2 regions of the Chryseobacterium sp. CCNWLW53 genome follow, and region 1 is predicted to be linked to the other one. Evidence: riboswitches for the same ligand, from Rfam matches in the RefSeq annotation. Region 1 holds a riboswitch; the other holds the start of a gene.

Region 1 (5,679 bases):
CTGGGCACCACATCCCAAACATTCTATTCCCAGAAATTTCTTACTGGGACAGGTTAGCATAAAGTCTTCAATGTTCATTCCGGATGTTATGATGAAATTTTCGCTCTTGTATATTGGTGTGGAAAGAAACAGTCTTCCTTCATTTCAAATGATCCCTGAACGGCAATATACGGATTCCTTAAAATTTCTCTTGCTACAAATATGAGGTCTGCGTCTCCTTTTTCCAGAATTTCTTCAGCTTGTTCCACCCTTGTGATTAACCCGACTGTTCCGGTTTTTACCCCGGCTTCTTTTCTGATCTGGGATGAAAAAGGAACCTGATAGCCATCAAATACAGCTATTTTAGCGCCGTGGATATTTCCTCCGCTTGAAACATCTACCAGGTCTACGGAATGTTCTTTTAAAACTTTAGCAAGCTTTACACTGTCGGTGATATTCCATCCGTTTTCGGCATATTCGGTTCCGGAAATTCTTACGAAAAGGGCTGTATTTTCGTCCAGTTCTAAGTTAACAGCGTCAACAATTTCCAAAAGAAAACGGATCCTGTTTTCAAAGCTTCCGCCATATTCATCTGTCCTGATATTGGAAAGCGGTGATAAAAACTGGTGGATAAGGTATCCGTGTGCACCGTGAATTTCTATCATATCAAAACCGGCTTTTACAGCTCTTTTTGCTGCTTCTTTAAAATTCTGTACCTGTTCCTTAATCTCGTCAGCAGTCAGAACATGCGGAATCCTTTCAGTAGGATGATAAGGAATAGGACTAGGTGCAACGGTTTCCCAACCTTCTTCAACAGGAATCTGCAGGTTATTCCATGTGGAACCTTTTCTTCCGGCGTGGGCAAGCTGGATCCCTATTTTACTTTCTGAACGGGAATGGACAAAATCAACAATTTTCTTAAGTTCTTCTGCCTGTTTATCATTCCAGATACCCATACAGTGGTTGGTAATTCTTCCACGAGGCTCTACTCCGGTGGCTTCAACCATGATAAGTCCGGTTCCGCCCTGAGATCTGCTTCCGTAGTGTACAAAATGGAAATCATTAGCCAATCCATTTTCGCATGAATACATACACATGGGAGACATTACCCATCTATTTTTCAATTCTATATTTCTAAATTTTACTGGTGTGTATAACATTTTACTTTTTGATTTTCAATTTAATGATGAATAAAAAAAACATTGTCGAAGTGATGAAAAAGAAGTAAATTTGGCCCCCTTTTTAGTCTTACTAATATATGAAAAAAGACATACAGATCAGTTACGAGCATTTTAAAAACAGCAGTGAACTGAACGATATAGAAAAAACCTTATTTGAAAGAGCAATACAAGCCCGTGAAAATGCTTATGCGCCCTATTCGAATTTCCTTGTAGGATGTGCTGTCTTACTGGAAAACGGTGAAATTTATTCCGGTAACAACCAGGAGAATGCAGCCTATCCATCGGGGTTATGTGCAGAAAGAACGACTCTTTTCTGGGTGGCAGCCAATTTTCCGGATGTCAAGGTGAAAAAGATCTTTGTCGTTGGGGGGCCTAAGGAATTTCATGAGAAAAATCCTCCGATTCCACCTTGTGGAGCCTGCAGGCAAAGCCTGATAGAATATGAAACGAAACAGAACGAAAACATCATCCTTTATTTTTCAAGCATGAATGATGAAGTGGTAAAGGTTCATTCTATTAAGGATTTGCTGCCTTTCTATTTTGATTCATCGTTTTTGTAAAGGTGAAATTTTGCGAATAGTGAATTTTGGTTGATGTGAATAGTGAGTTTTGCTTCGCAAGTGAATGGTGAATTAAAGTTTTAAGAATCAAAAACCAAGAACCAAGAATCAAGATTTCAAATACCATACTTTTGTCAATGGTCAATTTTATTTTACAAGTGAATTGTTAATTTAAGGATTATTTTCAATTTTGTAGTGTCATGTTCATTAATAATCATTTATACTTTTTAAAAATTTCCCTGCGAAGCAAAATTCACTATTCACCATTCACTATTCACAATTGACCACTCACAATTGACTTTTTGTCTTTTTTGCGCAATAATTTTAAAAAGTTATCTTTGCAAAAATTTTGGTTTCCAGCATTTTGGAAATAATAGGGAATTGGGTGTAACTCCCAGACTGTCCCCGCAACTGTAAATCGCAATAAGATTTCTGTAAAAAACCACTGTTCAGACGGGAAGGTGCAGAAAGCGAAAGTCAGGAGACCTGCCAAAATTATAACTAAAAACGTATTACTTTCGGAGGAAAAGTAAAATAGTATGGATATAAAAAGGTCTTTATTACTACTTTGTTCGTCTTACGGCAGCTTTCTCTTCGGACAGGAGAAGGCGGTTGACACCATTTATATTTTCGACAGCCAGATGAGCAAGGTAAAGCTTTTCCATCCGGTACGTACGATCACTCCAAAAGATCTCGAGAAAAACTCAGCCAATCTTTCTGAACTTTTACGCTTTCAGTCTTCTATTTATGTGAAAGAAAATGGCCGTGGGGCGGTTTCTTCTCCTTCATTCAGGGGAACAACAGCTCAGCAGACTGCTTTTGTGTGGAACGGAATCAACATAAATTCCAGCTTTTTGGGGCAGGGAGATGTGAATAATATTCCACTTTTCGGATATGATCAGATTGATATAAAAGCGGGTGGCGGAAGTGTTGTTTATGGCAGCGGAGCTATTGGAGGAAGTATTCATTTAAATAATATTTTGGATTTCAACAGGGGCTTCAAAGGTTCTGTTTATTCGGAGGCGGGCTCTTTTGATACTTATAATAATTTTCTGCAGGCTTCATTCAGCAATGATAAATTAAGCGTTAAGGTTTCCGGGAGCTATTTAACGAGTCAGAATGATTATAAAGTTCCTGAATTTGTTGTAGGAAGTACGGGATTTTATAATGTTAACGGCAGATATTACAATACTTCAGTTAACATCGGAGCTTCTTATAAAATTGCTAATCACCAGACTATTTCATGGCAGAACCAGATGTTCGATGCATCACAGCATTATCCTGTTTTTGAACAAATCGGAAACAGAACAAAATATAACGCGCAGACTTTAAGAAGCCTGATCGCATGGGATATCAATAAAAGTAATCTTTCAAACAGCTTAAAAGCAGCTTATACGGAAGATAATTTCCAGTATTTTTCGGATCTTAACCAGCCTAAAGCAAGCGGTGCAGAAGGAAAGAATTATATTTTCAAAAATGATTTCAACTATTTCATCACTCCAAAGATCAACATCAATGCTATCGGGGAATTTCAGGTGAATAAAGGGGAAGGTTATCAATCCGGAATTGGAGTCATCAGCAGAAATGTAGGTTCCCTATCCGGCTTAATCAGGTATTTTACCACGAAGGAGCTTCGTTTTGAAGCCGGGATCAAGAAGGATTTTGTGGAAGATATCTCTTCTCCGCTTCTGTATTCTTTTTCGGGAAAATGGGATGCTTTACAATGGTATCATATGGGAGCTAGTTTTTCAAGAAACTTCAGATATCCTTCTTTTAATGATCTTTACTGGCAGCCGGGAGGAAATCTGAATTTGCTTCCTGAAACATCCACGAATATTGACATGAGCCATGAGTTCAGCTTAGGAGATTTTAAAATTACATTGAGTCCTTATTATATGGACATCAAAAACCTCATCAACTGGCTTCCTACACCTTATGGATACTGGGCACCTGTGAATACGTATAAAGTTGAATCTTACGGATTGGAATCACAGGTTAAATGGAACAAAAAATTCGGGAAACATGCTCTGAAGCTGGATGCAGGGTACACATATTCGAAATCTGTCAACAAGAATACTGAAATGCAGATGATGTATGTTCCGATCCATAAAGCTGTCGGAAATATTGAGTATGGCTATTCATTCCTTAAGCTATACGCACAGGGACTTTTCAACGGTCTTACCTATACGACTACGGATGAGCAAAGGTCTACAGCTATTGATCCTTATTTTATTTTAAATACAGGAATTTCGGCCTCACTTTTCAAGAAATACACTTTGGGATTTAAAGTGAACAATGTTACCAATACGGTTTATCAGACGGTATCTTTGTATCCGATGCCGAAAAGGAATTACAGTATGTATGCAACTATTAATTTTTAAACTTAAAAATATTATGAAACTGAACAAACTTCTACCTCTTCTTTTTGCTTTTACACTCCTTTTAGGCATCGTGTCTTGTAGCAGTGATAATAATGATGAGCAGGAAATATTCTATGGCAATGGCTTTCTAATTGCTAATGAAGGTACTTTCGGAAAACCTGAAGGTGACGTAACGTTTGTAAGTGCAGACCTAAACCTTAAACAGGATAATGTTTTTACCCTTAATAACGGAGGAGCAAAACTAGGTGATGTTTTACAAATGGTTGCTTTCAATGGTGAAAATGCTTATCTGTTATTGAATAATTCTAATAAGATCCAAATCGCAAACCGTTACAATTTTAAGGCGAATGGCGAGATTACCGCTGAACTTAATTCTCCGCGATATATGGCTTTTGCCAACAACAATATTTATGTAACAAACGATAAATATTTAGGTGCCAAGTATGTAAGCATCTATAAAGTTTCAGACCGTTCTTTCATCAAAAAAATCACTTTCACAGATGCTGCTGAAAGAATTGTAGAAGCCGGAAACAATATCTTTGTCCAGAATGCTTCATTTGGCTTTGGAAATAAGATCTCTTACATCAATACTTCTACCAACAATGTTCAGTCTACGATTACGTTACCGGCAGGAAATATCAACAAGATCATTTCAAGTAATCAGAATGTATATGCTATTGCTGCGGGAACAGCAGATTCTTATATCTACGAGATCTCAAGCACAGGAAGCATTACAAAAACAACTACTTTAACAGGTATTGCTAACGCTACGAATCTTGAAATTGCCAATGGTAAGTTTTATTTCACTTCTGGGAAAAACGTTTACAAGATGGATATGAGCGCTACAACAGCACCTACATCGCCGCTGTTTACTGTAGCAAATAGTGTTGATGCGTATTCTGCTTTATACGGATTCAGCGTGATCAATGACAAAATTTTCACTTCGGATTCCAATGGATTTACCCAGGCCAGCAAAATTGTAGTTTACAATACTTCAGGAGCTATCATCAGATCATTTACAACGGGTATAGGCTCAAATTCAGTCTATGCAAACTAAGATATTAATACTTCGGTATTATTTATAAATTTTATTTTTTTTCATCATTTGTGTTTTTTTTCAGGCCGCTTCTCCGAAGCGGCCTGATTTTGTTTTTACTGATAAAAAGGCTTCGGCGGGACAAAGTCCCGCCGAAGCCTTTTTTATATTTAAGTTTAATTACACTTCAATCCCAGCTTCTCAGCTTCTGCAATCACAAACTTTTCAGCTTCTTCCTTATCATTGGGAATCTCACCTTCCAAAATGGCTTCTTTTACTTTTTCTTTAAGGATTCCAATCTCTTTTCCGGGTTTAAGACCAAACATCTGCATAATCTCTTCTCCTGTGATTGGCGGCTGGAAATTGCGCACCTGATCTTTCTCCTCCACTTCTTTGATCTTCACTGCTACATACTCAAAATTCTTCTTGAATCTGTCCTGCTTTTTGGAGTTTTTGGTGGTAATATCTGCTTTACACAAGGTAAACAGATCTTCCAGGTCTTCGCCGGCATCAAATAAAAGTCTTCTCAATGCAGAGTCTGA
Region 2 (5,679 bases), 110 kb from region 1:
AAAAAAATAGCGCTGAAAAATCAGCGCTATTTTATCTTTATTTATTTCCTGATAAATTTCAACCGGGCTGTATTTTCTTTACTTTTAAGCTGAATAAAGTAAATTCCTTTAGCGAGATAACGAATATCTACTGTATTCTCAAAGGTTCTGCCCTCTCCCACTTTCTGCCCTGAGACTGAGAAAATTTCATACTCAGCTTGTGAGGAAAGTCCTGAAATATATAAAACGTCTGAAGCAGGATTCGGATAGATACTTATTTCTTTGGATTTCCCAGTTTCATCTACAGCAAGATTCATGTTCACAAAAGTTACTCCATAGTCTTCCACTTCTCCATACGCAAATATTTCGCATGGACCAGCAGGCTGTGTTTGGCTGATGATTACCCTCATTGCTGTTCCGCACTGGGTTATACCGGCAAAAGAAGGAACATTAAATATAAAAGCTTTAGGATTTGTAGAATCTACAATAGTAGAAACGATCATTTCCGAAGCTTCAAAAATGGCGTTCGCATTAAAATCTATCCACGCTTTTACATAAGATGTCCCCGGTACTGCTGCCCAACTGGGTGTTACCGATAAAACATTATTTACACTACCCACCCCAAGCTGTATGCGGCGGGGTAAGTCCATACGAAAATCCGTATGGTTTGACATCGATGAAGCACTTACCATTGCCGGAAGTCCCCCGGAAGGAGTTATCGTAACGTTCGATAAATACAATGCTCCCAAATTAGTAGAAGTGGATCTGCAGTAATTAAGATGGGTATAGAAGGTTAACGGAAAGGATATATCTCCGGACGCATTATCAATCACCTGAACCATATGTCCCAGACAGGGTGTGAGATTATCCAGATCAGCAGAAGTGGCCCCGGCAGGAATATTCATCGAGAGCCATACCGCAGATGTTGAGGCCCTCCATTTCACGGTATAGCCTGTAGCTCCGGGTATAGGATCCCAGGTGATATGTGCAGAAGTAAAACTAATATTGGAAGCTGCTAAATTCATCGGAACAGTAAAGGCAGATTCTGCGCACATATTGTCTATTCTACTGGCTGCCTGAAATTGTACTGCACCTGAAAAAAGCAGAAGCATAAAAAGTAGCTTTTTGATCATATTTATTTGTTTATGGATTTTCGTTTGAAAAATAATTTAAATTATTTACATATTATTAAATTTTAATTAATAAATACTCCATCTGAAACGTTTTACACAAAAAAAATTATTATTTTTTGATCAGATAATAACTTTTTTAGAACATATTGATCATTTTAATCAAATACTGTTATATTTTACGGATCAAAAAAACATTTAATTTATATATTTGAGGGATCAAAAATTTTCATCAAATGATTTCCATAAACAAAGCATTGTACCTCTCCGCTTTCAGCCTTTTTTCTTTGGCATTTGTTAAGGGACAGAATAAGGTTCCTTTTGGTGTTGTAAAAGCTGAAGAAGGCTACGCCAACGTGCGCGTCCATAAGGATGACTACAGAAAAATCGTAGACAAGATCCGGATGCGTAAAGGGGATGTATTTGTTTATGTAAAACCTGCACCCGGAGAAACGGAATGGGTATGGATTAAATATCCTGAAAAGCAGGATGAGGAAAAACCTTTTGTAAGATATGAGAATCTTGAGAAGGAAGGAATGGTAAATAAAGGGCGTATTGCCTTTATCGACCAGCTTCCTCAGTTTACACCTTCTAAATCCAAGAACGGGAAATCACTAATCTTCACAGACAACAGCAATCCAAAAATACCGACTTCACAAAGAACCAAGGTGGTTATTGACGTTTATCCGTCCAATGCCGGTTACAGAAAGCAGGAAAAAGATACGGATGGAAAGATCCTTACTATAGATAAAGTAAAACCATGGGGAATTAAAGACGGGCTTCCGGAAGGGATGACAGAGATTAAGTCCATCAGAGTACAACAGCCGGGAAGAGGTTCTGTTTTTGTAAGGGAAGCTATTAAAAATATGTTCCAGCCTACCATGGATTTCAATAATGTCGGAGTAACGGCTCTTGACAATGATCACATCTATCTTTATATGATCAATGGCTCTGGTGAAAACAGATATGTCACACTTTGGACCATCAAGGAAGGAAAGGTAATGAGCCAGATTATTTACAATAGTCCGGAATAATTGTCGTTTTTCACAGTAATATTCTTATTTTTGCCCTGAAAAAGTTTAACGCTAATTCATCACAGAAATTGGTTCTGCTTAACGCAGATTAAAAGGGAACCGTGTGAAAATCACGGACTGTCGCGCAACTGTAAGTAACTGAAGTCTTTATCAAGGATCCACTGTGCAGGGCACGGGAAGGAGATAAAAGATGTTACAAGTCAGGAGACCTGCCTATTTCTTTAAACAAGAAACTTTCGCGATTTGAAGTTTATTGATCTGATGGACTGCTTCAGGGATTCTCCATGATTCCTGTCACTGTTCTGTTATTTTGATATTATTTCATTTCGCATTAATTAATAATGAAATATGACTACAGAAGAAAGAATTGCAGCATCCGAGACCAGAATTTTTAAAGCGGTTTTTCCCAACACTACCAATCATTATGACACTCTTTTCGGAGGTACTGCCATGCAGCTGATGGATGAAGTAGCTTTTATCACTGCAACCCGTTTTGCAAGAAAAAGAGTGGTAACTGTAAGCAGCGATAAGATCGATTTTAAAAAGCCTATCCCTGCAGGAACCATTGTAGAGCTGATCGGAAAAGTTGACTATGTCGGAAAAACTAGCATGAAAGTGAATGTAGAAATCTATACGGAGCAAATGTACTCGTATGAAAGAGAAAGAGCCATTGTGGGTGATTTCACTTTTGTAGCGATTGATGAGTTTAAAAAACCGATAAGAATAATGTAAAGAATAAGTTTCGGGCGGCCTTTGGCCGCCCGAAACCCTTTATAAGGTAAAAAAAAATTGTATTTGTAAAATTGTATTATTCTGATAAGTGAAACGCTCTTGTTTATCTTAAAAAAACAGCAGTTTTAATTTTAATTTTTTTTGCGATAAATCTACCGAACAACCTTGTCAGTATCCAAGCTTCTGATCAGTAATGTCTCAAAGGCCTCTCCCATCTCATCCGATGCCCTCCTAATAGCATTTTCCAGCATGTTTCTGATCTGCTTTTCAGTCACACCGGCTTCCGTCCAGCTTCTTCCTGAAGTGTGTGAATTTAAGATAAACGGCATGATACGGTCAATGGCGCAGGCAAAAATAGCGTCCGGCGTTTTTTCTTCCTCAAATTCAAGCCATAATTCAAAGAACTCGGTACGCAAAGGTTCATCAAGGATTCCAAAGATTTTCTGCGCTGAAATCTTTTCCCTTTCGAATTTTCCTACCATCGCCCGTTCATCAAAAAGGAAAGTATCTCCTGCTTCTATTTCCACTAAATCATGAATGGAAAGCATTCTTATGACCCTTAAAAGATCAATATCTGCACGGTTTTTAGCATACGGATAAAGGATCTGCGCCAAAATAATGATCTGCCATGAGTGTTCGGCCGTATTTTCCCTTCTGGAATCATCGGCATTGTAATTTCTTCTCTGTACGTTTTTCAGGGCATCAACTGCCAGGATAAAATCGATCTCCTTTTGTATTTTCATTTCTTTTTTATTATTTGGATGATTTTCTAACGATCCATTTATTATTAATCTTTTCTCTAACAGTCACTTTCGTTTTTTCATCACTGAAATCACTGATTTTTTCGTAAACCAGATCCAATCCTTTGTTGGGAATCACCTGATATTCGTAGGTGTAATGTAGAGATGCGCCGGATCTGGCATAAGTGGTCAATCGTTTTCGTTTGGAATCTACATCAAACATTCCCTGATAGGCGCTGGCAATTTCAGTAAGTTCTTTACTCAGAACAAATTTTTTCTTTGTGGAATTAAATACATACACATCAAAAGAAGCACTGCCATAGTTTCCGCCACTGCCGTTTCTTATGGCTACATCTTCCGTCCCGTCAAAATTGAAATCTCCAAAAACCACAGGATCATCATGGACCATTCCGTGGGTTAGTGTTGTTACACTGGTGCTTGACGGTTTCGCCTCTTTTTCAAAATACATGACAAAATCTCCGGAAGCAAGAGTCTGTAGCTTCTCTCCGCTTTTACTGAACAATATGATAGCAGCGTTATTTCTACAGGCATCAGCCTGACATTCTTCAACAGTAACCTCTGCGTTATATTTCCTGGATGCATCTTCGATGGCAAAACGATATTGCCCGAAACAAAGAGGTCCAAGCAGTATCAATGCTGACAGCGACCTGTATAATGTGGTTGTATTGATCATGGGTGATTTTTATGCATTAGTTTTTCAACAAATTCTATGCAAAAATAGGGGTTTTGGCTGAAAGCTATTTTATATAAAAGATTAGTTGTATTTTTAATGGAAATATCTGTAATATGTCTCCAGAATTCAATTATCCAACGGAAATTAAAGGAACAAGAAAGCTGTATTCTTTATTTAAAGGAATAAAAAATCCGTTAGAGGTTATTACCGGAAACCACAAAATTGCAGGAGATAACTACTATATCAAAACCAATTTCACCAATAAGAACTTTATTTTTTCTCAGGATAAAGAATTCACAGAATATATTTTAAAGCAAAATCATAAAAACTATTACAAATCTGAGATCCAATCCATTACTTTAGGAAAGTACCTGGGAAACGGTTTGCTCACGAATAACGGAAAAGACTGGCTGAAACAGAGAAGGCTGATCCAACCTGGTTTCAGCAAAACGAAAATCACCAACCTGGTTTCAATTATGGGAGAGGAAATTGATAAAGCTTTTCATTCATTCCAGCCTGGGCAGGATATAGATCTTTATGATTTCTTTCATAAGCTCGCTTTTAATATTGTCGCAAAAACTCTTTTCAGCTCTGATATTGGTGAAACCCAGGTGAAAGAACTGGGTAAAATCATTACAGAAGTTCAGGAAGTTTTCGCCAAAGAGGTTCGCCTGCCTTTTTATTCTAAAATTTTAAAAGTTTTGGGCATTATAGACAAAACTATTGAAAAAAGCGAAAGGTCAAAAGCTATTATTCAAGGAGTTTTGGATAAACGGAAAAGTTCAGGAGAAGAGAAAGATGATTTGCTGAACATGCTTATCCAAACACGATATGAAGATACGCAACTTCCGATGTCTGATGAGCAATTGGTCGATGAAATGCTTATCCTTTTCATCGCCGGTCACGAAACAACCGCTAATGCGTTAAGCTTTATCTTTTTTGAAATCAGTCAGAATCCTGAAGCTGAGGAAAAATTAAAAAAAGAGATTGCAGACGAGGGGGAAATGGTTTTTACGTCTGAAAGCTTAATGAAAAAATCTTTTACTTCAAATATCATCAAAGAAGCTATGCGGCTGCATTCTCCAGCCTGGGCTATTGATCGTCAGGCTTTGGAAAATGATCATTTTAAAGAATATTCCTGGCCGAAAGATACTTTAATCATACTATATATCACCGGTCTTCACAGAAATCCTAAATATTGGACAGACCCGAACTCTTTCATTCCGGAGCGTTTTGATGATGAAAATGCCAAAAATTTCGCTTACTACCCTTTTGGTTCCGGGCCCAGGCTTTGTATTGGTGAACACTTTGCCATTATGGAAATGGCTCTTATCATCCGTAAATTCTACAAAAAATTCAGTTTTATATCC

The links. Region 1 has a riboswitch for cobalamin ahead of V6R96_RS12485 (TonB-dependent receptor domain-containing protein). Riboswitches for the same ligand answer to the same signal wherever they lie in the genome.
Region 2: it holds a riboswitch for cobalamin, as region 1 does, so the genes downstream of both, V6R96_RS13000 (acyl-CoA thioesterase) here and V6R96_RS12485 (TonB-dependent receptor domain-containing protein) in region 1, are expected to answer to the same signal.

The regions. Positions count from the first base shown of each region.
Region 1 is NZ_JBAOJR010000003.1:729,903-735,581, reverse strand. Features, by position in the region: gene V6R96_RS12500 (DUF2752 domain-containing protein) at 1-78, opposite strand, end outside; gene namA (NADPH dehydrogenase NamA) at 87-1,139, opposite strand; gene V6R96_RS12490 (cytidine deaminase) at 1,238-1,720, shown strand; cobalamin riboswitch at 2,054-2,229, shown strand; gene V6R96_RS12485 (TonB-dependent receptor domain-containing protein) at 2,260-4,101, shown strand; gene V6R96_RS12480 (hypothetical protein) at 4,115-5,158, shown strand; gene V6R96_RS12475 (HD domain-containing protein) at 5,314-5,679, opposite strand, start outside.
Region 2 is NZ_JBAOJR010000003.1:838,479-844,157, reverse strand. Features, by position in the region: gene V6R96_RS13010 (GEVED domain-containing protein) at 42-1,112, opposite strand; gene V6R96_RS13005 (hypothetical protein) at 1,346-2,143, shown strand; cobalamin riboswitch at 2,196-2,375, shown strand; gene V6R96_RS13000 (acyl-CoA thioesterase) at 2,492-2,875, shown strand; gene V6R96_RS12995 (HD domain-containing protein) at 3,028-3,618, opposite strand; gene V6R96_RS12990 (FG-GAP repeat protein) at 3,629-4,309, opposite strand; gene V6R96_RS12985 (cytochrome P450) at 4,423-5,679, shown strand, end outside.